Regions from separate parts of the Ureibacillus sp. 179-F W5.1 NHS genome, predicted to be linked through region 1. Evidence: riboswitches for the same ligand, from Rfam matches in the RefSeq annotation. Region 1 holds a riboswitch; the other holds the start of a gene.
The links. Region 1 has a riboswitch for glycine ahead of ACH0B5_RS01295 (amino acid permease). Riboswitches for the same ligand answer to the same signal wherever they lie in the genome.
Positions count from the first base shown of each region.

Region 2: linked by a shared signal. The riboswitch ahead of gcvT (glycine cleavage system aminomethyltransferase GcvT) and the one ahead of ACH0B5_RS01295 (amino acid permease) in region 1 are both predicted to bind glycine.

Region 1 is NZ_JBIQFG010000002.1:1,991-18,230, forward strand. It holds gene ACH0B5_RS01285 (alpha/beta hydrolase) at 1-637, opposite strand, end outside; gene ACH0B5_RS01290 (YqkE family protein) at 899-1,150, shown strand; gene ACH0B5_RS01295 (amino acid permease) at 1,319-2,674, opposite strand; glycine riboswitch at 2,945-3,022, opposite strand; gene ACH0B5_RS01300 (VanZ family protein) at 3,242-3,733, opposite strand; gene ACH0B5_RS01305 (aldo/keto reductase) at 3,730-4,629, opposite strand; gene ACH0B5_RS01310 (NUDIX domain-containing protein) at 4,712-5,251, shown strand; gene ACH0B5_RS01315 (hypothetical protein) at 5,421-5,930, shown strand; gene fur (ferric iron uptake transcriptional regulator) at 5,997-6,449, shown strand; gene xerD (site-specific tyrosine recombinase XerD) at 6,568-7,470, shown strand; gene deoB (phosphopentomutase) at 7,601-8,779, shown strand; gene ACH0B5_RS01335 (pyrimidine-nucleoside phosphorylase) at 8,792-10,096, shown strand; gene ACH0B5_RS01340 (GerAB/ArcD/ProY family transporter) at 10,270-11,394, shown strand; gene ACH0B5_RS01345 (spore germination protein) at 11,360-12,802, shown strand; gene ACH0B5_RS01350 (Ger(x)C family spore germination protein) at 12,799-13,950, shown strand; gene ACH0B5_RS01355 (STAS domain-containing protein) at 14,249-14,602, shown strand; gene spoIIAB (anti-sigma F factor) at 14,595-15,038, shown strand; gene ACH0B5_RS01365 (SigF/SigG family RNA polymerase sporulation sigma factor) at 15,170-15,958, shown strand; gene ACH0B5_RS01370 (spore germination protein) at 15,955-16,240, shown strand, end outside.
Region 2 is NZ_JBIQFG010000011.1:52,819-69,058, reverse strand. It holds gene ACH0B5_RS07545 (MFS transporter) at 1-5, opposite strand, end outside; gene ACH0B5_RS07540 (LysR family transcriptional regulator) at 138-1,028, shown strand; gene ACH0B5_RS07535 (endolytic transglycosylase MltG) at 1,047-1,538, opposite strand; gene ACH0B5_RS07530 (hypothetical protein) at 1,542-1,937, opposite strand; gene rpmG (50S ribosomal protein L33) at 2,100-2,249, shown strand; gene ACH0B5_RS07520 (5-formyltetrahydrofolate cyclo-ligase) at 2,325-2,912, shown strand; gene ACH0B5_RS07515 (YqgQ family protein) at 2,909-3,121, shown strand; gene ACH0B5_RS07510 (LTA synthase family protein) at 3,645-5,552, shown strand; gene ACH0B5_RS07505 (DUF2759 domain-containing protein) at 5,697-5,876, opposite strand; gene ACH0B5_RS07500 (MBL fold metallo-hydrolase) at 6,043-6,693, shown strand; gene ACH0B5_RS07495 (DUF2626 domain-containing protein) at 6,733-6,975, opposite strand; gene comGA (competence type IV pilus ATPase ComGA) at 7,469-8,479, shown strand; gene comGB (competence type IV pilus assembly protein ComGB) at 8,460-9,527, shown strand; gene comGC (competence type IV pilus major pilin ComGC) at 9,545-9,853, shown strand; gene ACH0B5_RS07475 (prepilin-type N-terminal cleavage/methylation domain-containing protein) at 9,884-10,321, shown strand; gene ACH0B5_RS07470 (hypothetical protein) at 10,311-10,628, shown strand; gene comGF (competence type IV pilus minor pilin ComGF) at 10,598-11,059, shown strand; gene ACH0B5_RS07460 (shikimate kinase) at 11,260-11,775, shown strand; glycine riboswitch at 11,904-11,997, shown strand; gene gcvT (glycine cleavage system aminomethyltransferase GcvT) at 12,190-13,293, shown strand; gene gcvPA (aminomethyl-transferring glycine dehydrogenase subunit GcvPA) at 13,318-14,664, shown strand; gene gcvPB (aminomethyl-transferring glycine dehydrogenase subunit GcvPB) at 14,657-16,126, shown strand.

The DNA.
Region 1 (16,240 bases):
GGATTTTCGTCCGTAAAATCGTTTCTTTTTTTAATATATAAGAGATAAGTTCCGAGAAATTTGAAAACCCACAATCCGCTATATAAAAGTCTGCTCCGTCTTCAACTAAACCCGCATATAAGATCATGCTTGCAGCTCCCATCGACTCTCCATGTATGCCAATAATGGCATCTTCACCAACAATCGATTTCATCGTTTGGACGACTGCAGCGATATCAAATTTTTCATAATAGCCATAACTTGTTGTTTTTCCCCCAGAATCACCGTGACGTCGATGGTCGAATACGAAGGAATTATAACCAAGTCGTTCAAACATACGAGCATATTTTACAGAATTAATTTTGTTTTCTGTAACACCATGACAGATGATAATCGTATTTTTTGTGTTAAGGGGTTGGAAGAAAATGCCCTTTATTGAATAGCCATTAGGAGAATCGATACTTAATTCATCCTTTGGACATTGATTGAACCATTTTTCATCAAAGCGTTGTGCTTTTAATTCACGATCATATATAAACGTTGCATCTTTATTTTTAATATACATCAATCGATTCGAAGCAACGAAGCCGAAGACGGTAGTTGCAGCAGAAAGAATAGTGGTGATAATACTTGAAACCCAAAAGAATTTTCGTTTCATTAAAAACACCTCGATTCATTAATAGTAGTATTATTCTTTCTTTTGTCGCTATTCACTGTTCTATTATGAATTGTAAATAAATTTATATTAGCTCTAACGATTGGATAGTATTCAATGTACGAAAAATATCTTTATTACTATACTACGCAACAGTATTTGTTTGAGTTCGTGACAAATGGGAGAATGTTTTAGATGAAAGAGATTTTTTCAATTTCATGATAAACTAAAAAGGAAATACGAAATGGTAAGTAGGTGAATAGTATGGCGAAAAAGAAAAAACCATTCACTTCGGTAAAAAAGTCCAAAAGTGAAGATACATTAACATTACAAGACCAACTAAACGGTGATGTATTAGCAAAATTAAAAGCTGCGAAGAAAAATTTAGTAGAAGAAGAGCAGGCGAAAGAAGAAGAGCGTCAAGCGCGGTTAGCCTTTGAAAGAAAGCAACGGGAGAAAAATATGTCTTTTGAAGAGCTACTTGAGAAATACGGCGATCAAGGATCGAAGTTTTAATCGATGTTGTCGTTCGAAAAGAAGGTATTTTCCATTCAAACTACATACTCAAAAGAAAAAAGTAGTATTAGGAAACATGAACTGAATCCCGAATAGTGGACACTTTAAAAAAAGTGGACCTATTCGGGGTTCAGTTCAACATAACTAATACTACTTTTTTCTATTTGTTCAATAATCCCTTGATTGTTTTTTCTTTCTAAAAGCATAAGAAATAAATAAAAGAATAAACCAAAGAGGTGTTAATAATAATGCCGTTCTCGTTTCTTCAGCCATGAACATTATAAGTAAAATACAAACAAAAAGCACCAATACTACATAGTTTATAAAGGGTGTAAAGGGCGCCTTAAAAGTAGACTTTCTATGTAAATCCCGTCGAGTTTTTTTATAACGTATATGGGATATTAAAATGATACTCCACACCCAAATAAAACAAATGGCACTAATTGTTGTGACGATACTAAAAGCAGCATCTGGAATGACATAACTTAATAATGCCCCAATGGATAAAACAACGGATGATATGAAAAGGGCATTTGCTGGTACAGCATGTTTATTTAAATTACTTAAATGTTTTGCACCTTGTTTATTTTTACTTAAGTTATACATAATACGGCTTGTTGAAAATAACCCACTATTACAAGCAGATGCGGCAGATGTTAAAACAACAAAATTAATAATGCCCGCTGCTATCGGAATACCGACTAAACTAAATACTTGTACAAAGGGACTGCTTTCTGCATTCAGTTCTGTCCAAGGATTAATACAAAGAATGACGAAAATAGCTCCAACATAAAAGAGCAAAATGCGTAATGGAATTTTATTTATTGCCGATGGAATATTCTTAACAGGATTAGAAGTTTCCGCTGCAGAAACACCTACTAATTCCACTCCTACAAAGGAGAATAGAACCATTTGAAAGGCAAGTAAAAATCCAGTAACGCCATTCGGGAATACTCCGCCATGTTCCCATAAGTTTGAGATTGAAACCGTACCACTATTTGTTTCAAAACCAGTGACAATCATTACCATACCGATAACGATTAAAGCAATAATTGTAACGACTTTAATTAAGGCAAACCAAAATTCTAATTCTCCAAATAGTTTAACAGTCAACAAATTAAATCCAAGTAATAATACGAGACATATAATAGCCGGAATCCATTGGGGTATATCGAACCAATATCGAACATAAACCCCTACGGCAATAATATCGGCCATTGCTGTCATAATCCAACAGAACCAATAAGTCCAACCTGTTATATAGCCAGCCCAAGGACCGATATAATCTACTGCAAAATCGTTAAAAGATTGATAGCCTTTATTTGATAATAATAGTTCTCCTAGAGCCCGCATAACGAAAAAGACGGCTGCTCCGATAATCATATAAACGAGCAGTATAGACGGACCTGCTTTTTCAATCGCCGCACCAGATCCTAAAAATAATCCAGTTCCAATCGTTCCTCCAATGGCGATTAATTGTACGTGCCGGTTTTTTAATTCTCGTTTTAATTCTTGTTGATTCATCCATATGCCCCCAACTATAGCGGCATTGCTCTTGTAATGAACTTTTTCTTAAGGACAGTTAAAAAGGAATATCCTTTTTAACTGAATCCCTCTATTCATTCAGAAACAAACAGTAACAAAGGGGAAAATAAAAATGAGATAGGATACCCTATCTCATTCGACATTTAAAAATAACAAAAGATAAAAGAATAAACTTTTTATTAAGAAAGAAGCCTTTCATGAATAAAAAAGTCAAAATTACCATCATAAATCGCTATTTCGCGATTATTTGTTACTTTTTCTGTCCTTTTGCCTGAGATTGTGAACCCTTCGGCGTCGCAAAGATGCGATCTCTCCAGAAATTGCTCCTGCTATAGTCATCCCATAGCAATCACCGCTATTTAATTTTGTAACAAAAGAACATCCATAAAAGGGTGGAGTTCAATTTTGTATACATTTAGTAATGTTATCAATGTTTATAAAAATATTCAATACGATTGAACAGTGAACTAATGAAAAATGATAAAAATTTGTTATTTTCTAGAATAGTTTTTCAAAAGAAAGTAAAAAGGGATCAAAGAGATATGATCATTCAACACTATTTCTCTGCTTTATTTTTTGATATAAGGCACTGAATAGCTTAAATAGAATGACAAAGGTGATGGCACCATATGTGTCTAAAAGAACGTCATCAAAAATCCCTGTTCTACCTTCTACAAATGTTTGACGATATTCATCCAATGAAGCAATGACAAATATCGATAACACGGCACAAATACCGGCTAGTTGAAATTGGAATTTTCGATATATCCGATAAATTAAAATGGCAATGATACCATAACCCGCAAAATGTAACCCTTTACGAATTAAAAATTCCACAAAATAATAATATCCACGGCTTTCAACGGAAATAGTTTGGTCCCAATAGGTTAGTTCCAATTTGCTTAATAAATTGTAAAACGGTTTGTTTTCTAATGTTTCTTGCAATGTAGGTACAATAGTTTGTTGTTCATAGGTCATACTCGAAATACAAAACAACATTATCAAAATACCGACAATTAAAAAAATATATTTCTTCATCGATGCTCCGTATAGACCTCTTTTTTCGTTAATTCAGAAACGATGGATAAATTTTGGATGGATTGGGCTTTCTCATAGGCTGCTATTGTATCAAGTAATTGCTTTTTAGAACTAGCGCCAAGCACTGTAGAAGCGATAACTGGATGACTAAGATTATAGGCTAATGCTAATGCATGGATGTCTTCATATTCCTTTTGAAGATTTGTTAACACTTCCATCAATTCATCCTTCGTATAAGATAGATAACCCTTTGATTTTTCTAATCTCGTTGGCCATTCTTTCGTAAGTAAACCTTTTGCAATGGAACCGCGGGTTACGACTGAAGCACCTGTTTTTGTAATCTCTTCAAACCATTCTTCAGGACGACGATCTAAAATACTATATTGCATCATGTTTGATATAGCATTGCTTTTTTGTAAAAACGGCTTGAATACATTAGGTCTAATAGAGGAAATACCATATTCTCGAATGTAACCTTCTTTTTTAAGTTTTTCAAAGGTTTCAATAATATCATCCCACGGATCATCAATTGTTCCGCCGTGTAATTGATAAATATCAATATAATCCGTTTTTAAGCGACGTAAACTATCTTTTACACCTTGTTCGATTATTGCAGGGGATGGATCCCAATGCCAACCTTCTTCCCCCTCATTCCATCGATTACCGACCTTTGTAGCAAGGATAATATCATGACGATGGGGTTTTAAAAGTTCCCCGATAATCTCTTCATTAACCCCTTTATCATACAGGTCAGCAGTATCAAAATAGTTAATACCATTTTCAAGGGCGCTATCTACAATTGGCTTTGCTTCATGAATCGTTGTCGGTAAAGACATACAACCGAAACTAATTTCCGAAATTTCAATAGAACTATTTCCAACTTTTCTTTTTTTCATGTTTTAACCTCTTTCCCCCAAACAAATTCTTTCACTAATGGTACAATGAAATGAATCAACAGGACAAGTGAGGGCGTTTGAAATGAAAAAATTCGAAGAAAAAACAATTGATTCAACTCCAATTTTTAAAGGGAAAGTGATTTCATTAAAAGTAGATGACGTTACTTTACCAAATGGAAAGCAATCAAAGAGGGAAATAGTGAACCATCCAGGAGCGGTTGCGATTATAGCTATAACAAAAGAAGGGAAATTAGTTTTAGTAGAACAATATCGAAAAGCATTGGAACGTTCGATTGTTGAAATTCCAGCAGGGAAGTTGGAGCCTGGGGAAGAACCAGCTGTTACAGCTAGAAGAGAGCTGGAGGAAGAAACGGGATATGGATGTAATGAACTAATTTATTTGCAAACCTTTGCCACTTCTCCCGGCTTTGCTGATGAAGTAATTCATTTGTTTGTTGCAAAAGATTTATACAAAATAGAAGAAAAAGCGGACTTAGATGAGGATGAATTTGTAGAACTTTTAGAAGTTACTGTTGAAGAAGCGGAACAAATGGTAGTCAATCAGCAAATTTATGATGCGAAAACAGCTTATGCTGTACTTTGGATGAAAATGAATCAATAGGGTTATTTTTTAATAGAAAACATCGTCCTTTTTACGGAATCTCAAACGATCACAACGGATTATAAAATGTCTGACGAAATTTTAATAGATTACTTTGAAATTTGAACTTAGTTTTAGGGTATATTGATAGAGAACGAGCATAAGCTATACCAACGAAAGGAGAATGCTTATGTTTCGTTCTGTATTATTTATTCAATATGCTGTTATTTTAGCTATTAGTTTTATAAGCGGTGTTGTTTGTTTTCAAGTGTTTTCTTTGGACAAGTCTATGAAATTAATAAGTTATGTGGATCCGAGGGTTTTAGATTTAACCGATGTTTCCTTTTGGAATACCATTATACCGTTAGTTGCTTGGGTAGTACTCGTCCTGCTCTTTGCAACCCATCCATATTTACATGTTTTATCAAAATTCGTTGTGGCTGTTAAAATTACATTTTTTGGATTTAGTTCGGTGTTTCTATTAACACAACAAGAATCCTTGTTAGTTTACAGTATATGGTGGTTCCCATTCCAACTCATTTATTGTGTACTATTATTTGTCCTTTGTTCGGTTTATACAACGAAGAAAATGGGGCCTAACCGAAAGCATTTCTTTTCTCAACGACTCTTTGTTACAATCATCGTTACGTTAATCATTATTTGCGTAGGGGAGATTGTTGCAATTTCTTACATTTTATAATTCATCCCTCTCTTGTAATAGCTTTTACTCATTTGGTATAATAGAATGAGTTTAGGAGGGCGTCTTATGGAAAGCCGTATTGACCGTATAAAAAAGCAATTGCATAGTGCTGGCTATAAACTGACGCCACAGCGTGAAGCGACAGTTGCAGTGCTATTAGAACATGAGGAAGACCATTTAAGTGCTGAAGATGTTTACTTATTAGTAAAAGATAAAGCACCTGAAATTGGTTTAGCTACTGTTTATCGGACATTAGAATTATTAACTGAATTGAAAATTGTTGACAAAATTAACTTTGGCGATGGCGTATCTCGTTACGATCTTCGACAAGAAGGTGCAAAACACTTCCACCATCATTTAGTATGTATTGAATGTGGTGCGGTAGATGAAATCCAAGAAGATTTATTAGAAGATGTCGAGGCTATTGTTGAAAAACGTTGGAACTTTATTATTAAAGATCATCGATTAACATTCCATGGTATTTGCCACAGATGTCATGGACAAAATGAAGAACAATGAAAAAGGATGTACATTTCGTTTATGACGGATGTACATCCTTTTCTATTAAGTATCTTCTATACTTGTAGACAAATTCGAAAAAATCTATAGTAGGAATAAGAAGGATAGGTGATGAACAATGAAAGAAGCTAAAGAAGCGATATTAGATTATCTCCATTTTTTACAAGTTGAACGACAACTATCTGCAAATACATTATCTTCATATCGGCGTGATCTTGAGAGTTATATAGAGCATATATATAAAGTACAAGCTATACAATCATTAAAAGATATTAACCGATCCCATATATTAATACATTTAGAGACATTAAGAAGCGAAGGTATTTCAGCAAGAACGGTAGCGAGACATATTTCATCTATCCGTTCTTTCCATCAATTTTTATTACGAGAAAAAATGACCGATACTGATCCGACAGTTCATTTAGAAATGCCCCAAATTGAACAAAAGCTTCCGAAAGTACTATCCATCGATGAAATTGATGCATTAATATCAGCACCTAACCCGGAAAAGCCTCAAGGCGTAAGGGATATTGCAATGTTGGAACTTTTATATGGAACAGGTATGCGTATTAGTGAACTAATCGGTTTAAATTTAGACGATGTCCATTTAACGATGGGCTTTGTTCGTGTTTTTGGTAAAGGCGGAAAAGAGCGAATTGTCCCACTGGGGAAAAGTGCCATTAACACTTTAGATCGTTATTTGCAAAATGCCCGTTCCAAATTACAAGGGAAATATCCGAAAACGGATGCTTTTTTCATAAATCAGCGGGGAAAACGTTTAACACGACAAGGTTGTTGGAAATTATTAAAGGAGCATGCTAAAAATGCCCATATTGAAAAGGAAATAACACCCCATACGTTAAGACATAGTTTTGCAACCCATTTAATTGAAAATGGTGCTGATCTTCGTGCGGTTCAAGAAATGTTAGGACATGCGGATATATCAACAACTCAAATCTATACCCATATAAGTAAAACGCGACTTTCGGAAGTATATAAACAATTCCATCCAAGGGCATAAAGGATTTGGAACGGAATATGAACGGTTAAAATAAAAGTTTCACTAAAGGATGACAAATATTACATATAAAATTATTTGTAAGATGTCTGACCTTTGTTTAATATAGAAAATGGAAGAGGAGGACACATTTATGAAACCGTTTAAAAAAATACATGTAATCGTAATGGATTCAGTTGGAATCGGAGAAGCACCTGATGCCGACCGTTTTGGAGACACTGGTGCTGATACATTAGGGCATATTGCTGATAAAATGAATGGATTAACAATGCCCAATATGGAATCATTAGGACTATCAAATATTCGTGAAATAAAAGGTATTAAAAAAGTAGAACAACCAAAAGCGTATTTTGGGATGATGCAAGAGGCATCTGTCGGGAAAGATACGATGACAGGACATTGGGAAATTATGGGTTTAAACATTGATAAACCATTTAAAGTTTATCCAGAAGGCTTCCCTAAGGAACTTATTGAACAATTGGAAATGAAAACAGGTCGAAAAGTGATTGGCAATAAACCGGCTAGTGGTACAGGAATTATTGATGAGCTAGGACCGGATCATATGGAAACAGGTGCCATGATCGTTTATACATCGGCAGATCCTGTTTTACAAATTGCAGCCCATGAAGACATTATTCCATTAGAGGAACTATACAAAATTTGCGAAATCGCAAGAGAGCTTACTTTAGATCCAGAATTTTTAGTCGGTCGAGTTATTGCTCGTCCGTTCGTTGGAACACCAGGGAACTTTACCCGTACAGCCAATCGTCATGATTATGCGTTAAAACCTTTTGGTCGCACAACAATGAATGAATTAAAGGACTCAGGATTTGACGTGATTGCTATTGGGAAAATTTCTGACATATATAATGGTGAAGGCGTTACAGAGGCAATTCGTACAAAAGATAATACAGATGGAATGGATAAATTCATTGACGTTGTTAAAAAAGATTTCCATGGCATTAGCTTCTTAAATTTAGTTGACTTTGATGCGAATTACGGTCATCGCCGAGATCCAATTGGATATGGAAACGCTTTAGAGGAATTTGATCGTCGATTACCGGAAGTTTTTAATGAAATGAAAGAAGACGATTTATTAATCATTACAGCGGATCACGGGAATGATCCGACTTTCCCTGGAACAGATCATACGCGAGAGTATGTGCCATTATTAGTATATTCGCCAAGATTTGAACAAGGGGATGAAATACCTCTTCGTGAAACTTTCGCAGATATCGCAGCAACGATAGCTGAAAACTTTAATGTAAAAGCACCACAATTTGGTTCAAGTTTCTTAACGAATTTAAAGTAGGAGGTTCTCCACATGAGAATGGTTGATGTTATTGAGAAAAAACGTAATGGTGAAGAATTAACAACCGAAGAAATTCGTTTTTTCGTACAAGGTTATACAGATGGATCAATTCCAGATTACCAAGTAAGTAGTTTAATGATGGCTATTTATTTCCAAGATATGAATGATCGGGAACGGGCTGATTTAACGATGGCAATGGTTGAATCAGGTGACCAAATCGATTTATCCGGGATTGAAGGAATAAAAGTTGATAAACATTCAACAGGTGGAGTAGGGGATACGACTACGTTATCTTTAGCAGCAATGGTTGCTGCATGTGGTGTTCCTGTTGCCAAAATGAGTGGTCGCGGCCTTGGCCATACTGGCGGAACAATCGATAAGTTGGAGTCAATAAAAGGATTTCATGTAGAGCTTTCCAATGAACAATTTATGAAACAAGTAAATGACATTGGAACTGCTGTTATCGGTCAAAGTGGAAACTTAACTCCTGCCGATAAAAAGTTATATGCATTGCGTGATGTGACAGGTACGGTACCAAGCATCCCATTAATCGCAAGTTCGATCATGTCTAAAAAAATTGCAGCTGGTGCAGATGCCATTGTTTTAGACGTGAAAACAGGCGAAGGTGCATTTATGAAAACGTTTGAAGATGCGAAAAGTTTAGCCCATGCAATGGTGCAAATTGGCAATAGCGTTGGTCGTAATACAATGGCGATTATTTCTGATATGAGTCAACCATTAGGTTTTGCCATCGGAAATGCATTAGAAGTAAAAGAAGCCATTGATACATTAAAAGGTAACGGTCCTGAAGATTTAATGGAATTGTGCTATACATTAGGATCCCAAATGGTCGTATTAGGCGGAAAAGCTAATAGTATTGAAGAAGCTCGCACTCAACTGCAAACTGTAATCGCTAATGGCCAAGCATTAGAGGTGTTTAAGAAGTTTGTCGCTGCTCAAGGGGGAGATGCTTCTGTCGTTGACGATCCTTCTCTATTGCCTCAGGCAAAATATCAAATGGAGTTACCTGCAAAGGAAACGGGCTATGTAACGAAAATTGAAGCAGATGATGTCGGTGTAGCAGCAATGTTATTAGGTGCAGGTCGTGCAACTAAAGAGTCAACAATTGATTTATCTGTTGGACTTGTCCTACATAAAAAAGTAGGCGATGCTGTTCAAAAAGGAGAGTCGCTTGTAACAATTCATTCGAACAGTGAAGATGTTTCAGAAGTGATGGAGAAACTTTACAAACATATTGAAATTGTGCCAGAAAAAGTGGAAGCTCCAACATTAATTAAAGAAGTCATTACAAAATAATCTTAAGTTAAAAGTTAGTAACGTTAAGTAAGAACGTTACTAACTTTTTTGCTTTTTCGAAGATTTTCCGAAATAAACTTCATTTAGTATTTTTAATGTTAATGATGTGTGGATGTAATATTTGCATATGAATAGGGAATAATACTGCTATCCTAGGAAAAATAGGTGATTGTATGCAAAGCTTAACAAAAGTGTTACTCCCTAGACAATTGTTGCTAATGTTAATCCTTTCGACAGGTTTATTAAACCATGTCATTTTAATTCCTAATTTGCTTTCAGCAGCTGGTAGAGATAGTTGGGTAAGTGTCATCATCACCTATCCCATTTGTATTCTATTCCTTATACTTATTACTTATATTTTAAACAACAGTCCGCAGGATGGATTCTTTTCATTAATAAAGAAGCGGATGGGTAAAACCTTTTCGATATTTCTTTCCATTCCTGTTGTGTTGTATTTATTTTTTAGCACCTATGTAACTTTTCGTGACTTAGTCATCTGGTTAAATGCCTACTTTCTTGCTGAAACTTCCTTTTTAATGATTACCGTCCTTTTAATCATTGCCTGTTGTATTGTTACCCTTGTAGGGATTAAAAATATGTCGATTACAAGCGGTCTATTATTGCCACTCGTAATTATATTTGGAATATTTATCTCAATTACAAATACTCCTTCTAAAGATCCAAGTTTATTGTTTCCGATTTTTACGGATGGTGTTTCACCTATTTTAAAGGGGAGTGTATATGTACTATCAGCACTACTTGAAGTTTATGTCATCGTTTTATTACAACCTTATGTACAAGCACCTATTAAATTCAAACATTTATTTATACTTATTACGATATTTACCATTCTTATTTTTGGTCCTCTTACGGCTTCATTAATGGAATTCGGCTTAACGGAATCCGTTAATTTTCGTTATCCGGCTTATGAACAATGGCGTATATTAAGCATCGGTGAGTATATTTCCCATTTAGATTTTTTTGCGTTATATCAATGGCTAAGTGGGGCCGTTATTCGCATTGGATTACATATGTATCTCCTATGCACATTTTTCGCAAAAACTCGACATTATCGTTTAAATTACAAACCTGTTCTCGTTCTATATATTGTTCTATTTGCCGTTATGATGATTAAAGTTCAATCCCAACACTTTTTTGAATTTGTATATAAGTACTACTTCCCGATTTGTTTTATATTTTTTACGTTTCAAATACTTTTTTCAGCCTTTTATATTTTTGTAACGAAGAAAAGAGTTGAGCAACATGACAAACACATCAAGTTCCAACAAAATAAATGAAAAAGTACAAAATTTGAAAAATCAATTTAAGTTTAGTCAAGATTTCCTTTATAAAACCCATCAAATTCAGTCTAAAACCTTTGAGTTTATGTTTTTTGAAAGCTTAGTTGATAATCAATATTTGGATAAAAACATTTTACCTAAATTGAGTATCTATGAAGATGATTTAATAAAGGACCGGTTAATTTCCTTGTTTTACGCAGAGGACGTTTCTTTCAAGTCAGAAGAAGAGTTGTCCGATTTGCTTTTTCAAGGAAACATTTTATTTCTAGCCGATAATTGTCTTTTAAGTATGCAAATGGGGGATTTTCCAAAGCGTATTCCAGAAGAATCCGCCCTTGAAACATCTTTAAGGGGTCCAAGGGATGGATTTGTAGAGGATATAAAAACGAATATATCTTTAATTAGAAGAAGGATTCAGTCATCTACTTTATGTCTCGAAAAATATACAATTGGAAAAAGAAGTAAAACAAAGGTAGCGCTCATGTATATGGAAGATATTATTGATCCAAGAGTGCTAAAGGAAATACAAAAGCGGTTAAATCAAGTAGAGCTAGATATTTTAGTAAGTATAAATGAGCTTGAAGATTGTATTAGGGATAGACCAAAGTCGCTTGTTCCTACGTTGTCGTATACAGGTAGACCGGATTTTTTAGTACAAGCATTAAATCAAGGGAGATTTGCCCTTTTAGTGGATGGAAATCCAACCGTTTCTTTCGCGCCGATAGGAATGCTGTTAGAAACGAAGTCGCCAGAAGATTCCTATCTTAACTATTTTTTTGTATCGATGGAAAGGTTATTAAGATCGGTAGGAGCGTTGATTTCCGTATTTTTACCAGGAATATGGGTTGCGTTTACTAGTTACAATATCGAACAAATTCCTTATTTATTAGTAGCGACCATTTCAGTTTCCCGTTTAGGAATCCCTTTAGCCACAGGAATCGAAATGTTCCTTATCTTATTTTTATTTGATTTATTTAATGAAGCCGGTGCTCGACTTCCCCGGGCTATTGGTCAAAGTGTAACTGTATTGGGAGGTTTAATAATAGGGGACGCAGCGATTCGGGCAGGTCTTACTTCTCCTACTATGTTAGTTATTGTAGCGATTACTTATATTTGTTCCTTTACAGTCGTCAATCCAGCTTTAAGTACTGCGTTTGCCGTTCTTCGACTAATTATTACGCTGCTAAGTTCAATCTTCGGTCTATTTGGAACAATTTTAGGATTTATTCTTACAATAATATATTTTTCAACCATTACTTCTTTTGGAGTTTCCTATATAAGTTCATTGGCACCATTTAGTTTTAAAGAAGGAATAAAAACTTTTTTAAAACCTCCACGCTCATTTTATAAATCCAGAACAACTATAACTAGTCCTGAAGATGCTACGAGGAGTGGAAAGGAATGAAACGAATGATGCTCTTTTCACTTTTCTTATTCATTGTTGTGTTCTTATCGGGATGTGGCGGTGTGAAAAATATTCAAGACTTAACTTATATTGTCGCCATTGGTATGGATTACGATCAAGAAAAAAATGAATATATTGTTTATCTTCAAGGGTTAAATTTCACCAATGTCGCAAAACAAGAAGGAGCGAGACCGACTGAAAAGGTACCTATTTTTGTTGGGAGAGCAGAAGGAGAAACGTTGAATTTAGCTATAAGTGAACTATATAACAAAACAGAAAACGATTTGTTTTTAGGGCATGTAAGTGCCCTCGTATTAAGTGATAAAATTGTCACCCATAAATTTAATGAAGTAATAGAAGAAATTAATCGCAACCGTTCCCTTAGTTCTACCCTTCAAATTGTGACAACAGAAGAGGAGATTGAAGATGTTTTAAATGTGGAAGCATTATTTAACTATCCACCTATTTATACAATCCTGTTTAAAAAATTTGCCTATGAAACTGCAAGAGATGAACTTAAGCCAGTGACATTAATGGAGTTTTTAAAAACTTATTATGAGCCGATGGGGATGGCAAAAATACCTTCCGTAAAACTGGATGATACGAATTGGATGTCTGAAGGAAATTACACAGCCCTTTATTTTAACGGATATTCTGTTTTTCAAAATGAAAAATATGTACAAGAAATTGAATTTAATGATGCACTATTTCTTACTTGGTTAACTGAAGATAAAGTGACGTTAAATTATAAAGTAAAAAATGGTGAGGAGCTTGTAGCAAATGTAGAGTTCTTAGATTCAAAAATGAACATTCATTATGAAAAAGGAACGGACTCTCCACAATTTTCTGTCGAACTTTCCGCCAATGTCGATTTGTTGGAGAAACTAAAAGATATTCCGATTGATGAGGTAATTAAACTGATTGAGGAAGACTTAAAAGAAAAATTTATATCCCTCTATCAAAAGGGGGTGGAAAATCAATTAGATGTACTGAATATAGGTGAAAAATGGTACAGAATACACCCAAAGGCATACAAAAAATTGGAACAATCTTATACCTTTTATTTAAACAATAACTCTTTAAAAAATGTCAAGGTTGATGTAAATATAATCCACTTCAATACTTATAAATATGAAGTGGAAAGGTAAAAAGATTAATAATGACTTTAAAAAGAGCATGCTTTGATTTTGCAAAGGATGTTCTTTTTTAATGGAGGTCAAAACAATAATTTCTTAAATCCTATTTTCAAATGTTTAAAATGGAAAGTTTTTTTCCATACTTATTTTGGTAATACAATCATTTTTTTATATCATTTGATAAATCTATCCACTTTTCCTTTTGTCGTATTTTCACTAGTTTCAGCGAATTTCTTCTACTATTGTCAGTAAAAAGGAATCTGATAATAAAATGTTGAATTAGCGAACTTAGAGGAGGCGAATTAACAAAATGAACTATGAAGTTAACATGCACTTAAATGATATAGCAGTCATCAGGCTATATGGTGAATTAGACCATCACGAAACAGAAAAAATTCGCACGCATATTTCCAAAACGATTTTACAAGGAAATTTGAACACAATTATTTGGAATTTAGAAAGATTGAACTTTATGGATAGTTCCGGAATTGGGCTGATTTTAGGTCGTATGAAGGAACTTAGTGCCGTAAATGGTCAAACGGTCATTTTAAACCCTTCAAATACGATGAAAAAAATCTTTCAATTTTCGGGACTTGCTTCATTTATTATGGAGGGTACAGAAGCAGATGCAATTTTACACGCAAGGGGGATTGTGAATGGATAACGAAATGACACTTTCATTTGTAGCAATTAGTGAGAATGAAAGTTTGGCAAGGATGGCAATTACAAGTTTTATTGCTCAACTTGATCCAACCATTGACGAACTTTCAGAGTTTAAAACAATCGTTTCAGAAGCTGTATCCAATGCGATTATTCATGGATATGACGAAGATGGAAAGGGTATAGTGACTGTTCACGCTGTTCGTGATGGGGATGTTATATCTGTAGCGGTTAAAGATAATGGAAAAGGGATTTTTGATGTGAAGAAAGCAATGGAACCATTGTTTACTTCGAAAGCTGAAATGGAACGTTCTGGCATGGGCTTTACGATTATGGAAAGCTTTGCAGATGACCTTCAAGTTGAATCTGAACCGAATGTTGGAACGGTTGTTACCTTTTCAAAAAAATTTTACTCGGTAAAGATGCCTCAAATCTCTTAAAGTAGCTTTTATTTTTGCGAAACTAGTCGTCACGTGAATGGTGTTTAGCACCTAATTGTTTTTAACAATTTGTTTTAACGATCAATTTTATGTGGACGCAAATACGGTCGTATTTGATAGAAGTAAGGGGGATGAGGACAATCGAACAGCCGTCCAATATTTTGTTAACGCAGGAAGAAATGCGCGGTCTAATTGAAAAAGCGCAAGCTGGTGACATTGATGCAAGAAAGCAAATGATTGAGGGCAATACGCGGCTCGTTTGGTCGATTGTTCAACGCTTTGCTTCCCGGGGAGTAGAGCTTGAAGATCTATTTCAAATCGGTTGTATCGGATTGATGAAATCGGTTGATAAATTTGACTTATCCTACGATGTGAAGTTTTCAACCTATGCTGTCCCGATGATTATTGGTGAAATTCAACGTTTTTTAAGGGACGATGGTATGGTAAAAGTAAGCCGTTCCATTCGGGAGTTGAATTATAAAATTCGTCATGCAACAGATGAATTTTTAAAAACCAATGAAAAGCCGCCGTCCATCTCAGAGCTTGCTGATATTTTAGGTGTAACGAAGGATGAGGTGCTTGTTGCAACCGATGCAATGCGAGACCCAGCTTCTTTACATGAACAGCTTTTTGAAAGTGAAGGAGATTCCATTACTTTAATGGATCAAATGAAAGATGAGAAGTCTGAACTTCCATTTCAATATATTCCTTTAAAAGAAGTTTTAGCAAAATTGGATAAGCGAGAACAAGCGATTATTTATTTACGCTACTACTTAGATTTGACCCAAACGGATATTGCAGAAAGGTTAGGGATATCACAAGTTCAAGTTTCACGTTTAGAAAAGAAGATTTTAGCACAACTTAAAACGTGGATGGAAACGAATACATCACGAACTACAAAAAAGACGGTGAATAAATGAGTAATCGAGTTTTTGCATCTATAGATGAAGCAAAAGATTATTTGTATAGTCAATTTGGTAAAGATGAATCCTATGATGTCTGTATTAAAGACCTTCATGTAAAAAGTTTGCCGATTTTAATGGTTTATATTAGTGGACTTGTCGACGGAACTGCCACAACAGTTCAGTTGACACCATTATTTTTTGATTATGACGAAGATGAAAAGTTTTCTGAGTTAGATATTGAAATTGAACATGAAGATAAGTATTTTGATGATCATTTTAATTTCTACGGAAAATCAA
Region 2 (16,240 bases), on a different contig from region 1:
CTCATGTTGGTTCGCCTCTTTTGAAAAAATTAACATTTTGTACTTTCGTATTACATTTATTATAATAAGTGAAATCATATAATGATAATTCATAATTTTTATTTGTCTTATAAATAAAAGTAATAAGGAGACGGAAAATGGATTTTAATTCCCTTCAATATTTTATATTGGTGGCTAAATATGAAAATATGTCCCAGGCTGCTCAACATTTACATATTACCCAGCCTGCCTTAAGTAAATCCATTTCCTTATTAGAAGAATCTTTAGGTGTGGCATTGTTTGATCGAAACGGTCGTTCGATTCAATTAAATCGGTATGGAAAGTTCTTTTTAGAGCGAGCAGAATATATTGTAAAGGAATATGAAAGGGCAAAAGAAGATTTAGCAAATTTAGTTTCACCTGGTCAAGGGGAAGTATCGATTGGATTTATGCATACTCTTGGTTTAGAAATTATTCCTTCCCTCATGACGGATGTGAAAAAAGTTTATCCTCAAATGAAATTTCTACTAACCCAAAGTAACTCCAGCTCTATTTTAAAAAAGCTCGAAGCAGGAGAGTTGGATGTATGTTTAATTTCTTCGGTAGATTCAAATGAGGAGATTGTTTGGGAAAAGTTGTGGGAAGAAGAAATTTTTTTCATTGTACCTGAAAGTCATAGATTAGCTAATAAACAGATGGTAAAAATAAAGGATTTTGCCCATGATCCCTTTATTTGTATAAAGAAAGGGAACTCATTAAGAAAATCAGTGGATGATTTATTTAAAAGGGAAGGTTTCCAATTAAACGTTGCTTTCGAAGGGGAGGAAGTACATACGGTTGCTGGGTTAGTGGAAAGTGGTTTAGGCGTTTCATTGATCCCTTATATTAAAGGATTAGAACAATATAAACTAAAAATTATTCGAGTTGATGCCCGAAATTGTAAACGAGAAATTGGATTGGCCTTTATGAAAAGCCGTTTTAAAAGCTCCGCCACAATAATGTTTGTTGAATATATAAGAAGTTACTTCAAGAAAAAGGGGAAGGCTTAAATAGCCTTCCCCTTTATGTTAAGCTGGTTGTTTTCCAGTAATAATATTAGCGATTTCTTCAATAGACATAGATGAATTTAATTCAAATTGTCCCTTTTGTATTGATTTTGCGTATTCAGGTTGAGCTAAAAATAGTTCTAATTCAACACTGTTATGTATAATGCCCATATCTTTTAGTTTTTGAGCAATTTCTGCTACTGTTAAACCAGAGTAAATATATAAAGTGCCACTCACTACTTCTTCATCTGTTACTTCGTCTTTTGTCGTCGTATTTTCGTTCGTTGTTTCTAGTTTTTGTGAAGTAGTTTGTTCCTTTTGTTCTAATACGGCGATTTGTTCTTTTGCTTCTTCTAGCTGATGTTCCAATTGGGTAATTTGTTCTTTATATTGTTCTTCGTTGGAGACATCGTCTGATGAAAGGAATGGAATATGGAACTTATTTGACATCGTCATGACCATTCCAATGATAAAACAAGCAATACCGAAGCTACGCAAAGATGATCTTTTCATCGTCTATCTCCCATCTCGTAATATCGATAAAATTTGTTGTGTAGATAAAGTAGACATTTTGCTAATTTCCTCAATCGGATAGCCTTGTTTATTAAGTTGGATCACTTGAGATACTAATATTTCATTGACTTGCTTCTGTTGAACAGTTGTTGGTTGTTTTTTTTGTACCGATGTTTCTTTTATTTTCGGTGTAGGTGCCGATTTAATGGAAAAGTTTGGTTCAAGAAGCAACTCCTCTTCTACTATTTTCAACCGCTTTTTTAATGAATTTGTTTCTTGGTAAATACTAATTGATAAGTCTTCTAAGTCTTTTTCAATTCGTTTAGATGTATCTTTTAGGAAAAATGATACAACAATACAAACAATGCCGATGATCATTAAAATCATTGATAAATCCACTGTTGTTCCTCCGTCTTTTTTACTATTTTAAGTTATTTTAGCATAAGAAAAGTTAATAATAAATGATGCTAGATTTTTTTTCTATTTATGTTATAATGATTTAGTCGTATAAATCATGCTCAAATGAAATTAAAGTCTTTATATAGAGTGGGAGGGTTAATAATGCGCGTAAACATTACATTAGCTTGTACAGATTGTGGTGAACGTAACTACATTTCTAAAAAGAACAAACGTAATAATCCAGAACGTCTTGAACTTAAAAAATATTGCTCTCGCGAGAAGAAATACACTCTTCACCGTGAAACTAAGTAAGCATTATTGCCAAAACCACTTGTGGTTTTGGCTTTTTAATTATAAATGGATAAAAGGATTTAGGGGATGGTAAATTTGGATAAAAAACAATTGAGAAACCAAATAAGAAAAGCGTTAAATGATCTGTCCGATGATCGATTCAGACAATCCTCTATGTACATGAAAGAACAGTTATTAAAAGAGCCTTCTATTATCGAAGGGAATACGATTGCTATCACGATTTCCCGTAAAAGGGAAGTTCATACGAAAGAAATAATTGAAGCTTTATGGAACATGAATAAAAAAGTCGTTGTTCCAAAATGTCATCCAGTAAATCTTACGATGGACTTTTATGCAATTGAGAATTTTCAACAGCTTGAAATCGTATATATGGATTTATTAGAACCGATTCCCCAATGTACAGAACTTGTTACTGCTGAAGAAATTGATTGTATAATCGTGCCAGGAATCGTCTTTGATTATAATGGTTACCGGATTGGTTACGGTGGCGGTTATTATGATCGCTATTTAACAAAATTTAAAGGTCAGTTAATTTCCCTTGCTTTTAATATCCAAATTGTAGATGAAGTACCAGTTGAAACCTTTGATATACCAGTGGATCTTATCATTACTGAGACATCGCGAATTGATTGTGTCGCAAATCGAAAGGGGACGTCAAAATGAAAACAATGAAAGATATATATGATTTACTAAAACAATATGGAACATTTATTTATACAAGAGATCGAATTGGAGATTTATTATTAATGGAAGATGAAATTCGGGAGCTATATAAAGCAAAGGTTCTTGAACCAAAAGACTTTCAGTCAGCAATGCTCCTAATCAAACAAGAGTTATCACGGCTAGAACAGGAAGAGAAAAAAATGCAATAATCGTCATGAATTTAAAAATTATTAAATAATTTCAAAAAAATTACCATATATTATGTTTTAAGTGGTATTATATTGTTAATAATTGTTAATTATATACATTAAATTGACAGTGGATTTATTTGCCACTGTTTTCATTTGGGAACTTTTTTGTAAATAAAACGTAAATAATAATATAGTTCTTTAATATTTGTAATGTTCCGTACTTTTTTGAAAGATAATTAATACTTCTTGCAAAATTAGAGAAAAAGTATGTACAAAAAAATTAAAAAAACGTTCCAAATGTAAGCGGTATAAAGGTTTGTTTGTTGCCATCAATATAATGTTATCTTAAATGTTATCAATTTCATGATGTATACCCACTATTGTTTTTGAAATTTTTGTATACATATTATATTGATAATTAAAGGAATGAAGATTAAGATAAAATTTGTTTTCAAACTTAGCAATTTATTTTTTTGTGTAAATTTCAATAGAAATTTATGTTTATATCTATGTATCAATTATGTGGAAAGGATGTTTTGGAATGAATTTTTCTAAATGGCCTAAACATTCGATTTTAGCTATAGCTATACTGACGACTTGGATCAAAACTGTGATTGTCTACCATACAAGTTTTGAAATGGACATTGAAAACGCAATGCAAGAGCTTATTTTAATAATAAACCCATTAAGTTTCTTATTATTTGCTTATGGGATTTCATTATTTTTTAAAACGGCAAAAGTACGCCATCGTTACTTAATAACAGTAAGTGTTCTTCTGGCGATTGTATTATTTGCTAATGTTGCGTTTTATCGATTCTATAATGATTTCATTACATTAGCAGTTTTATTCCAAACTAGCAATTTCGGAGATTTAGGCACTTCAGTAACGGAAATTATTAACTGGTACGATATTTTTTACTTCACAGATGTTGTTGTTTTAATTTTAGTTATTAAATTTTTACCAAAATTACAAGAAACAACACCAATTCGTAAAGAAATTCGTCGTGCTTATTTTGTATTAGCTGTTGCAATGGTGTTCTTAAATTTAGGATTAGCGGAAACGGAACGCCCACAATTATTAACCCGTGCATTTGATCGTGAATTATTAGTAAAAAATATTGGGACATATAACTATCATCTGTATGATATTTATGTTCAATCGAAATCAAGTGCGCAAAGAGCATTAGCGGATGGCAGTGAACTTGTGGAAGTAGAAAACTATGTGCAAGCAAACCAATCTGCCATTAATGAAGAAATGTTTGGTAAGTATAAAGGACGTAATGTCATTTTTGTACAATTAGAATCACTCCAAAATTTTGTGATAAATAATACAATGAATGGGGAAGTAGTAACACCTTTCTTAAATTCTCTTACACAAGATAAAGATACGTATTATTTCAGTGACTTCTATCACCAAACTGGATTAGGGAAAACAAGCGATTCTGAATTTATAGTAGAAAATTCATTGTTTGGCTTAGGCAGTGGTGCAGTGTTCTTTACTCATGGTGGGAATACGTATAATTCGATGTCTGAAAAATTAAATGAAAATGGTTATTTTACAAGTGTCATGCATTCCAACAATGCATCTTTTTGGAATCGGGATGTCATTTATCAATCGTTAGATATTCAGAAATTTTACGATGTCGATTCCTATGATGTAACAGATGAAAACTCTGTGAACTGGGGATTAAAAGATATTCCATTTTTCGAACAGTCCGTTGATATGATGACTGAGATGGAGCAACCTTTTGCTACGCGTATGATCACATTAACAAACCATTATCCATTTACTTTAACGGAAGAGGATATTATGATTCCAGAATATAATTCAAATTCTGGAACACTGAATCGTTATTTCCAAACGGTTCGTTATTTAGATGAATCCATTAAAATATTCTTTGAAGAGTTAAAAGAAGCAGGTCTTTACGATAACTCCATTATTGTCATGTACGGTGACCATTATGGTATTTCGGAAAACCATAATAAAGCAATGGCGCAATATTTAGGTAAGGAAGAGATTACTGCCTATGATAGTGCATTATTGCAATCAGTACCGTTATTTATCCATATTCCAGGATCGAACGATGGTCAAGTAATTGATAAAACTTCAGGTCAAATTGATATTCGTCCGACGATTTTACACCTTTTAGGAATTGATACTTCAAATGACATGCAACTAGGTGACGATATGTTCTCAGAAGAACATGAAGATTTCGTTATATTCCGGGATGGTCGTTTTGTGACAGATCAATTAGTTTACGCGGGTGAAGTATGTTACGATCGGGGAACAGGCGAAGAAATAGAAATTGACGCGTGTCAACCATACATTGACCGTGCTTTAATCGAACTTGAATATTCTGATCAAATTATTAATGGCGATTTATTACGTTTTTATGATGAAGATACAGGGAATTTAAAACAAAATGTAATAAAAGAAGAGAAAGAATAACGAAAAGGGTCATTTCACAAATGAAATGGCCCTTTTGTTTTTAACTTATTCAATGACGCTGGATAACCTAAATGTTCTTTAACAATACTGTTAAAGAAACGAAAAAGACGAAGTATCTTTTGATACCTCGTCTTTTACAATGAATTAGTGCAATTTTGGTGGGTAACCTTGGTTTAAAACTGTCATGACTACAAACCAACCGAAAATTGCAGCTGTAGCAATACTGAAAACTAAAGCAAGAATATTTTTTTCTTTAATTGCTTGGAATAAATTTACTACAGCAAAGATTGCTACTAAAGCGAAAATAACCATTAATAAGTTCATTAAGATGACACTCCTTTAGACATTAGAAGTTGAATGTCGTAGACAATATTCCTTCTTTATTGTAAAGCACTTACATCTTTTTGTCGAGAACAAAAAATACAGTTTATTTGAACGTTCAATGTAATTTTTTTCTTATCCATGTATAATAATCAAGAGGTGATGATTGATGTTAAATGTAAAAGTTTTTAGTTTAGGTCCTGTTCAAACAAACTGTTATATTGTTAGTAATAAGCAAAAGGACTGCATTCTATTCGACCCAGGTGAAGAAGCTTCAAAAATAGTGAATGTCATTCGTTCCAATCAATTGAAACCAAAGGCAATCTTTTTGACCCATACCCATTTTGACCATATTGGAGCAGTGGATGAATTAAGGGAAATGTTTGATTTACCATTATATGTACATGAACGGGAAGTCAGTTGGCTTGGAGATCCGATGAAAAACGGCTCTGGTAAATATGCAGAACTTCCAAATTATATTGTAAATAAACCAGAAGAAGCTCATATAATTCGCAAAGAGCAAACGTTTAACATCGATGGTTTTACATTCAAAGCTGTATTCACTCCTGGTCATTCTCCTGGAAGTATTTCGTATATTTTTGAAGAGGATGGCTTTGCCATCGTAGGGGATACACTTTTTGAAAGAAGTATTGGTAGAACAGATTTACTTGAAGGGTCTTTAAAAGTACTTCTTCAATCTATCCATGAAAAATTATTAGTATTACCAGAGGATACAATTATTTACCCTGGACATGGCTCTTATACAACGCCACAAGCTGAAATGGATATGAATCCGTTTTTAAACGGTTACGAAGGGTAAAAAGAAAAACATCGACTGAACAACCAGTCGATGTTTTTTTTAATGGCCAGCACCAGGTACATGGATAAATGTAGTATAATACGTAAATCCAGCGAAGAATATAGTTAAATAAGCTCCGAAAATGTACATGTACATGCGTTCTGTTAGGTTTAAGAAGCCTAATAATATAAATAAAATTGTATTACCAACGAATAATAGCGAAACCTCGTACATATCACCAAGGTAGAACATAACGGCAAAAACACCAGTCCAGAATGCCATAACTTTATACATGTTGCTCATGAAGAATCCCTCCTTTTGCCATGTGACTCAATAATCTCAACTTTTATTATAAATGATTGGTAAGGATAATGTAAACTGCTACTTCCATTTTGTTTGTGACAAACAAATTAAAATTTAGAGAACGTTTTATCTTTTTTTCTCCTATTTAAAATGGAAATAAACGTTAACTTTTGGTAAGGTTTTCAATGGAATAGAAAAAGCAGTTTAATTTCATTATTTGTTAATTACGATTTTTTAAACGGTCATACGTAATGAAAATAATATTTTCCTTCTATTTTATATTTTAACCTTCATTATTAAAGAAAACGTTAAACAATACTAAAAGGTTTTTTTGGATAAACAATAATATCTTGATCAAATTTATCATTTCTTTAGAAAATTAAGTTGAAATATTAAAGTTAGAAAAAGGGGTTTTCCAATTTCCATTACCATTATATACTGTTTTTAATTCAGTTGCGGTCAATTAAAATACTATAATGATGAGGTGTTGCCTATGGACATTGAATCTGTAGTAGAAAATAAAAGTATGCAGTTATTATTGAAGGCACTCCATTTCGGAGCATCGGATATTCATATTGTTCCTCAAAATCATCAATATTCCATACATTTTCGTAAATATGGAAAACTATTTCCAACGACCAATATACCTTTTGAATTAGGAGACCGGATCATCTCTTATTTCAAATTTTTATCATCCCTTGATATAAGCGAAAAACGCAAACCTCAAAGCGGTTCTTTTCAAAAGGAATTCTCAAATCAGTTATATGCCTTTCGGGTATCTACTCTACCTTCTGTTTTTAAAAGAGAAAGTGTCGTTATCCGATTAATGCTTCAAAATTCCAGTCTCCCCCTTACTTCACTTTCCCTCAATCAAAAATCGGCAGAAAAACTAGTTCAACTCATATCCAACCAACAAGGTCTTTTGTTATTTTGTGGGCCAACTGGTTCAGGAAAAACGACTACTTTATATTCATTAGTGAATTACACGAGCGAAACTCTTGCCCGTCACGTCATTTCTTTAGAAGATCCAGTTGAGAATAGTCAATCGAATTTATTGCAAATTCAAGTAAATGAAAGGGCAGGGGTAACCTATGCAGCCGGTTTAAAAGCAATATTACGTCACTCACCGGACGTCATCATGATTGGAGAAATTCGTGATCAGGAAACCGCAAAGATTGCAATTGAAGCTTCGTTAACGGGCCATTTAGTATTAAGTACCATTCATGCGAAGGATACAGTTAATTGCATATATCGATTGTTAGATTTAAATATATCGATTGAAGAAATTAGACAAGCTCTTATTGGAATTGTTGCTCAATGTTTGGTGGAAATAGGAACAGAGGAAAGGAAAGCGTTATATGAAATTTTAAGTGATTGTCATTTAGTTGAGGCGATAGCAGCGGTTATGCGGGGTGACAAGTATCAATTACCTAAACATGAGAAGTTATCCCACCAATTAGCTTCCTATGAGGTGAAGGATAGGCATGCAACCGTTACTACTTAAATTAAAGGAGTATCCTTATCTTCCCTCAAAAAAGAAGAAAGTCAAACAACTACCTGCATTTTTAAATCGGTTAAGTACGTTGCTGAATGAAGGTTACACATTTGCCGACTCCATTGATATGTTACTTCCTTACCATGTAGAAAATTTAGTTTATTGGAGGGCAATAATCTATGAAAAACTAAAAAATGGTGGGAAAGTTATCGACATATTAAAAAGTTTTCCCATACCGAATCATTACTTGATTACCCTTCAAATTGCTGAAGAAAGTGGAAACATTGCTGAAGTATTAAAAACAGTTTCGAAGCAGTTAGAATTTACATATCAAATGAGGAAAAAAGTAGTGAAACTGTTAAGCTATCCAATATTTTTATCCGTTGTTCTCATGATGATCTTTATCGCTTTCCGTACGTATTTTTTACCAAGTATTACGGAAATCATTCGTTCTCGATCAAAGGAAGTAAGCGGAATGGTTAGTATTTCAAATCTTTTTCTCCATCTCCCAGATATACTCTTTATTATTTCCTCCAGTTGTTTCATCCTTTTTCTAATATTCTTCGTTCATTTAAAAAGGAAAGCAATATCCGAACGAATCAATATTTTATTAAAACTTCCAGTTGTAAATTACTTTTTCAAGTTGCAATTAACGATACGAATATCGAAAACCCTAGGAGAACTACTTGTTAGTGGTATTTCACTACAACAAGCATTAGACATTTTACAAAATCAACAATTAAATCAAACGATTGCTTATGTAGCGAGGGAGCTAGAAAGACAAGTCATCTATGGTGAATTACTATCAAATGCAGTCTCTATATTAGCTTGGTTCTCACCGAAGTTTGAAGAATTTATAAAACACGGAGAAAAAAGCGGTTATTTAGGTCGAGAATTGCTCATTTACTGTGATTTATTGGAAGAAAAACTGCAAACGAACATTCAATTCATTATTGCTATTGTACAACCATGTTTTTTCATCCTTATTGCAGTATGTATTATCGCTGCCTATTTAAGTATTTTATTACCAATGTATGAATTAATTGAATTGATTTAAAAGGAGTGATGGTTTTGATTTTAAAAAGACAAGACGGGTTTACTCTTATAGAGATGCTTATAGTTTTGTTAATTATTTCCATTTTAATATTGATTACAATTCCAAATGTAACAAAACATTTTTCTTCAATAGATCAAAAGGGGTGCGATGCCTTTGTCAAAATGGTTCAAGGACAAGTTGAAGCATACAAAATTGATTACCATGACATTCCTACTTTAAGTGAATTAGTCGAGAAGGATTATATAAATGAAGGTGAAACTTCCTGTCCGAATGGAGCAGAAATCCAAATACAAAGCGATGGGAAAGTTGTAGTGAAAGGAGAATAGCGAATTGAATAAATGCTCTTGATGAAACATATGAAAAACGATCAAGGATTTAGTTTAATTGAAATGTTATTGGTCCTATTCATTGTAATTGTTGTAAGTTCTATTGTTTATAAAGTAACGTATACCATCTCAGAAAAACAGGCTGTTGAGCAATTTTTTAACCAAGTTCAGTTGGATATTCAACGGATGCAAGCCCTTGCGATAGAGGAAAAGAAAACAATCAATGTATTGTTTAGTGATAATAATACGTATAAAGCCTACTACAGCCTTGATGGTAAAAAAATTTTTGAGAGGTCCTTTCCATCAATTGTTCAATTAAACATATATAGTAATCTTAAAAATATAGTGATTTATCCTAATGGTGAAGTAGTGAATTTTGGCAAAATTATTTTTTATACCCCCTTTGGAGAAAGACAATTAATAGTAAATATACAAAAAGGACGGATGAGGATAGTTGATGCTAAATAATAAAGGAATATCCTTCGCTGAAACTTTACTAACTGCCGTCATTCTATTCATCCTTGCCGGTACTCTTATTCCTTTTACTTACCATTTAAAAGAAACTTTATATAACCAAAAATTAGAATTACACGCTTCTGAAACGGCATTGGAAGTGGCGAAAAGACTTCAAACGGAATCATTAAAAAGTGGCAAGAAAACAATTGAACAAATCGATTACCATTGGACATACGACGGCCAAAAAATTTGTGTAACATATCGTAATGGGGATGATGAAAAGATAAAATGTATCGGGCGAAAAGAAGAAATTTATTAAATAATAAAGGGTTTACTTTACTAGAAGCATTATTTCAATTTGTCGTGTTCATTTTATTAGCAGCTATCCTTATGATGGTTGTTTCATGGTTAAATCAAATGAATCATTCGTTATTAACCGATGATGATGTAACGTGGGAATTATTTGTGCAAGATGTTCAACAGTTATTTTCAAATGTAGATGAGATAACTGTTAAAGAGAAATCAGAGCTAATTGAAATTGCTTATGTAGATTCAGTAGATCGAAAGCAAATCGACCGATACGGTGATGTAATAAGACTAAAAACAAATGATAAAGGTTATGTACCGTTATTAATCGGTATTCAAAAGGTTCAGTTTAGAATTCAAGGAGATTTTTTGACAATATATGTTGAATTTCAGGATAGTGTAGTAAAGGAGAGAACCTTCTTTGTTCAAAAAAATTACCAATGACAGAGGTGGTACTTTCGCGTTAGCTATCATGTTACTTTTTGTCACTACTTCCTTTATAACTTATTATTGTATTTCATATGAATCACAAATAAAAACATATAATTCGTTGGAATTAGCCAATGTTCATGCTACGATAAACCTACTAGAGAAAATTGGTAGTAAGTAGTAGACAGATTTTTGGTTGTAAAGAAGGTGATAGCATGCGAAAAATATACTTAGTAGGCTTCATGGGATGTGGGAAAAGCGCTATCGGTCGAAGATTAAGCTATTTTTTAAGAATGCCGTATTATGACATGGATCATGAAATAGTTCGACAACAGGGGATGTCGATTCCAGAAATATTTGAAAAATATGGTGAGGCGCATTTTCGAGCGTTGGAAACCGAGTTCCTTCGTAATTTTCGAGATGAAGCATGTATTATATCGACAGGTGGAGGAGTTGCCATAAACGAGGAAAATCGGAAAATCATGCGCCATACAGGGCTCGTCTTTTTTTTAGATGCCACGTTTGAAGATATTTATATTCGAATTAAAAATGATAAAAATCGTCCAATTGTACAACGTTCCACAAAACAAGAGCTGGAACAGTTGTATCAGACGAGAAGAAAGTTTTATCGGGCGGCAGGTCATATTCGAGTCTTGACGGAAGGTCGTACCCTACGTCAAATTGTAGAGTATATTGCTTTTCAAGTGAATCGATTAAAAGGTGAACAATAAATTAGAATGTTTGTTGAATGTTCGTTTTTACATTAAATTTAAAAAAAGATTGCCATTCTATAGCGTTCAATGTTAGGATATAGCCAAGAGTTGTCATATTTGTACATTGAATAATGAAATATGGGCGGATGATTGTGCGGGGAGAGAACGTGAATAGCGTCGCCGAAGGAGCAAGTAGTCACGGACTATGAATCTCTCAGGCAAAAAGACTCGTACAGGACGCATCTCTGGAGAGCGCTGTATATGTTCATTTTTGTTACAGCCACCAAAGGGGAAAGCCAAAGGAGAGTAGACTTGTCTATTACTGAATTTGGTGTAACTTTCAGGTGCAAGGACAGGGGATTCCTCAAATTGATGAGGGATTCGTCTGTCTTTTTTTGTTCAAAAACGTTGAAACTCTAAGGAGGATATGCAATGGGGAATGAATTAAAACGAACACCGTTATTCCATGAATATGCCAAATACGGTGGGAAAACAATTGATTTTGGCGGTTGGGAATTACCTGTACAATTTTCTTCTATAAAGGAAGAGCATGATGCAGTCAGAAATCGCGCGGGCCTTTTCGATGTATCCCATATGGGTGAGATTTTAGTAGAAGGAAAAGATGCGCTCAAGTTTTTACAAAATCTATTAACAAATGATATTTCAAAAATTGCCATTGGTGGCGCCCAGTACAATGCGATGTGTTATGAAACTGGTGGAGTCGTTGACGATCTGCTTGTTTATCGATTGGAAGAAAACCGTTATTTATTATGTGTCAATGCAGCCAATATTGAAAAAGATTTTGAATGGATGCAACAACATGTCCTTGGGGATGTAACGGTCATCAATCAATCTGATGACTACGCTCAAATTGCATTACAAGGTCCACTTGCCGAAGAAGTTCTTCAAACATTAACAGAAGTAGACTTAAAAGAGATTAAATATTTCAAATTCCAACAAGATGTCAATATTTCTGGAAATTTAGTATTAGTTTCTCGTACTGGTTACACAGGAGAGGACGGCTTTGAGATTTACGGTGAACCGACGGCGGTTATTAACCTTTGGAATGCAATTTTAGAAGCTGGAAAAGAAAAGGGTGTTGTTCCCGCTGGTTTAGGTGCCCGAGATACGTTACGTTTTGAGGCGTGCCTACCTTTATATGGTCAAGAACTTTCGAAAGACATTTCTCCTTTAGAAGCGGGAATTGGATTTGCAGTGAAACTTCAAAAGGAATCGGACTTTATCGGCAAAGAAGCGTTAGTTGCTCAAAAAGAAAACGGCTTATCACGAAAAATCATTGGCATTGAAATGATGGACAAAGGAATTCCTCGCCACGGTTATAAAGTGTTTAAAGATGGTGAAGAAATTGGCGAAGTCACAACAGGAACCCAGTCTCCTTTAACGAAACGAAATATCGGTTTAGTATTAATTGACTCAAAATTTGCTCAATTAGATACAGAATTGGAAATTGAAATTCGTAATAAACGATTACAAGCAAAAACGGTAGCAACACCTTTTTATAAACGTTCAAAATAAATCGAAAAGAGGGTTACTAATAAAATGAAACATCGTTATCTTCCTATGACGGAACAAGACAAAAAAGAAATGCTGGAGACGATTGGTGTCGAGAGTGTTGATGAATTATTTTCAGATATCCCTGAAAGCGTTCGTTTTAAAGGGTACTACAATATTAAAGAAGCGAAATCAGAATCTTCCTTATTAAAAGAATTAAAACAACTTGCTGCGAAAAATGAAGATACAGAGTCTAATGTCTCCTTTTTAGGGGCAGGGATTTACAATCACTACAAACCGGTGATTGTTGACCATGTTATTTCTCGTTCAGAGTTTTATACAGCTTATACACCTTATCAACCGGAAATTTCGCAAGGGGAGCTTCAAGCAATCTTTGAATTTCAAACGATGATTGCGGAGTTAACGGGAATGGATTTAGCCAATTCATCGATGTATGACGGGGGAACTTCTTTAGCGGAAGCAGGGATGCTGGCAGCTGGTCATACTCGACGAAAAAAATTACTTGTTTCCGATGCGATTCATCCTGAATACCGAGATGTTGTAGCAACTTATGCCTACGGTCAATCGATTGAAATTGTCACAGTTCCTACAAAAGACGGTGTGACGGATATGGATGCTTTAAAAACATTAATTGACGAAAATACTGCTGCTGTGATGGTTCAATATCCAAATTTCTTTGGTCAAATTGAAGATCTGAAAACAATGGGTGAATTAGTCCATGAAGCAAAAGGATTATTTATCGTTTCCAGTAACCCGCTTGCTTTAGGCGTTTTAACTCCTCCAGGTAAACTTGGTGCAGATATTACGGTAGGAGATGCACAAGTATTCGGTATTCCTGAAAGTTTTGGCGGTCCGTATTGTGGTTACTTTGCAACGACAACGAAGCTGATGCGTAAAGTTCCAGGTCGTCTAGTAGGAGAAACGGTGGATCAGGACGGACGCCGTGGTTATGTATTAACATTACAAGCCCGTGAACAACATATTCGTCGCGAAAAAGCAACGTCTAATATTTGTTCTAACCAAGCGTTACTTGCCCTTGCAGCTTCTGTAGCGATGACTGCCCTTGGTAAAAAGGGTGTGAAAGAAATGGCAAAACAAAATATTGTCAAAACTCGCTATGCGAAAAATGCCTTTGAAGCAGCTGGATTTACGATTCCATTCCAAGGTGCTCATTTTAACGAAATCGTAGTGAAAACAAAGAAACCGGTTTCGGAAATCAATCAATACCTTTTAGAAAAAGGGATTATTGGTGGTTTTGATTTAGGTCGTGTTTATCCAGAGTTGGAAAACCATGTTTTACTTGCTGTCACAGAATTACGTACAAAAGAAGAAATTGACGCATTAGTTGCAGAAATGGGGGCTTACAATGCATAACGAAAATCAATCACTCATTTTTGAATTATCGAAGGAAGGCCGAGTTGGCTATAGTTTACCAGAGTTAGATGTTCCTGAAGTGGATTTAGAAGAATTATTACCAGAAGGCTATGTTCGTGATGAAGCTCCTGAATTACCAGAAGTTTCAGAGCTTGATATAATGCGTCACTATACAGCATTATCTCGCCGTAACCACGGGGTTGATTCCGGATTTTATCCATTAGGTTCTTGTACGATGAAATATAATCCGAAAATAAACGAAAATGTTGCGAGACTTTCAGGTTTTGCGAACATTCACCCACTACAAGACGAATCAACAGTTCAAGGGGCAATGGAATTACTTTATGATCTTCAAACTTCATTAGTAGAAATTACAGGTATGGACGAAGTTACGTTACAACCTGCTGCCGGTGCCCATGGTGAATGGACGGCGCTTATGATGATTCGTGCTTTCCATGAAGCAAACGGAGAAGGACATCGTAATAAAGTCATTGTTCCTGACTCTGCCCACGGTACGAACCCTGCATCTGCAACAGTAGCTGGATTCGAAACGATTACGGTTAAGTCCAATGAAGATGGTTTAGTAGATTTAGAGGATTTACGTCGTGTCGTTGGGGAAGATACAGCAGCTTTAATGTTAACAAACCCAAATACATTAGGGTTGTTTGAAGAAAACATTATTGAAATGGCGGAAATTATCCATGGTGTTGGTGGGAAAGTGTACTATGATGGTGCTAACTTAAACGCTGTTATGAGTAAAGCTCGCCCAGGGGATATGGGCTTTGACTGTGTCCATTTAAACCTTCATAAAACATTTACAGGTCCCCATGGCGGCGGTGGACCAGGATCTGGTCCTGTCGGCGTAAAAGCGGACTTAATTCCGTTCTTACCAAAACCTGTGCTAGTGAAAAAAGAAGATGGAACATTCCATTTCGATTATAATCGACCACAATCTATTGGTCGTGTGAAACCGTATTACGGTAACTTTGGTATAAATGTTCGTGCTTATACGTATATTCGTACAATGGGTCCAGACGGCTTAAAGGCTGTGACTGAATATGCCGTATTAAATGCGAATTATATGATGCGTCGTTTAGAACCATATTTCGATCTACCGTACAACCGTCATTGTAAACATGAATTCGTCTTATCTGGACGTCGCCAAAAGAAACTAGGTGTTCGCACATTAGATATAGCGAAACGTCTCCTTGACTTTGGATACCATCCACCAACAATCTACTTCCCATTAAATGTGGAAGAGGGAATGATGATTGAACCGACGGAAACAGAATCGAAGGAAACGTTAGATGCATTTTGCGATGCGATGATTCAAATTGCGAAGGAAACGGAAGAAAATCCTTCCCTAGTACAAGAAGCACCTCATACAACGGTAATTAGCCGTTTAGATGAAACGCGTGCGGCACGTACTCCAATTCTTCGTTATACAAAAGTAGAAGCTTAAAATCTAATTAGTGTAGATCGAGTCATTTTAATGGCTCTCTACACTTTTTGTCGTGGTGTGCAAGTGACATTCTATAACGTTTGAAAGGGGACAGCTCAATGGCTTGAGCATGTC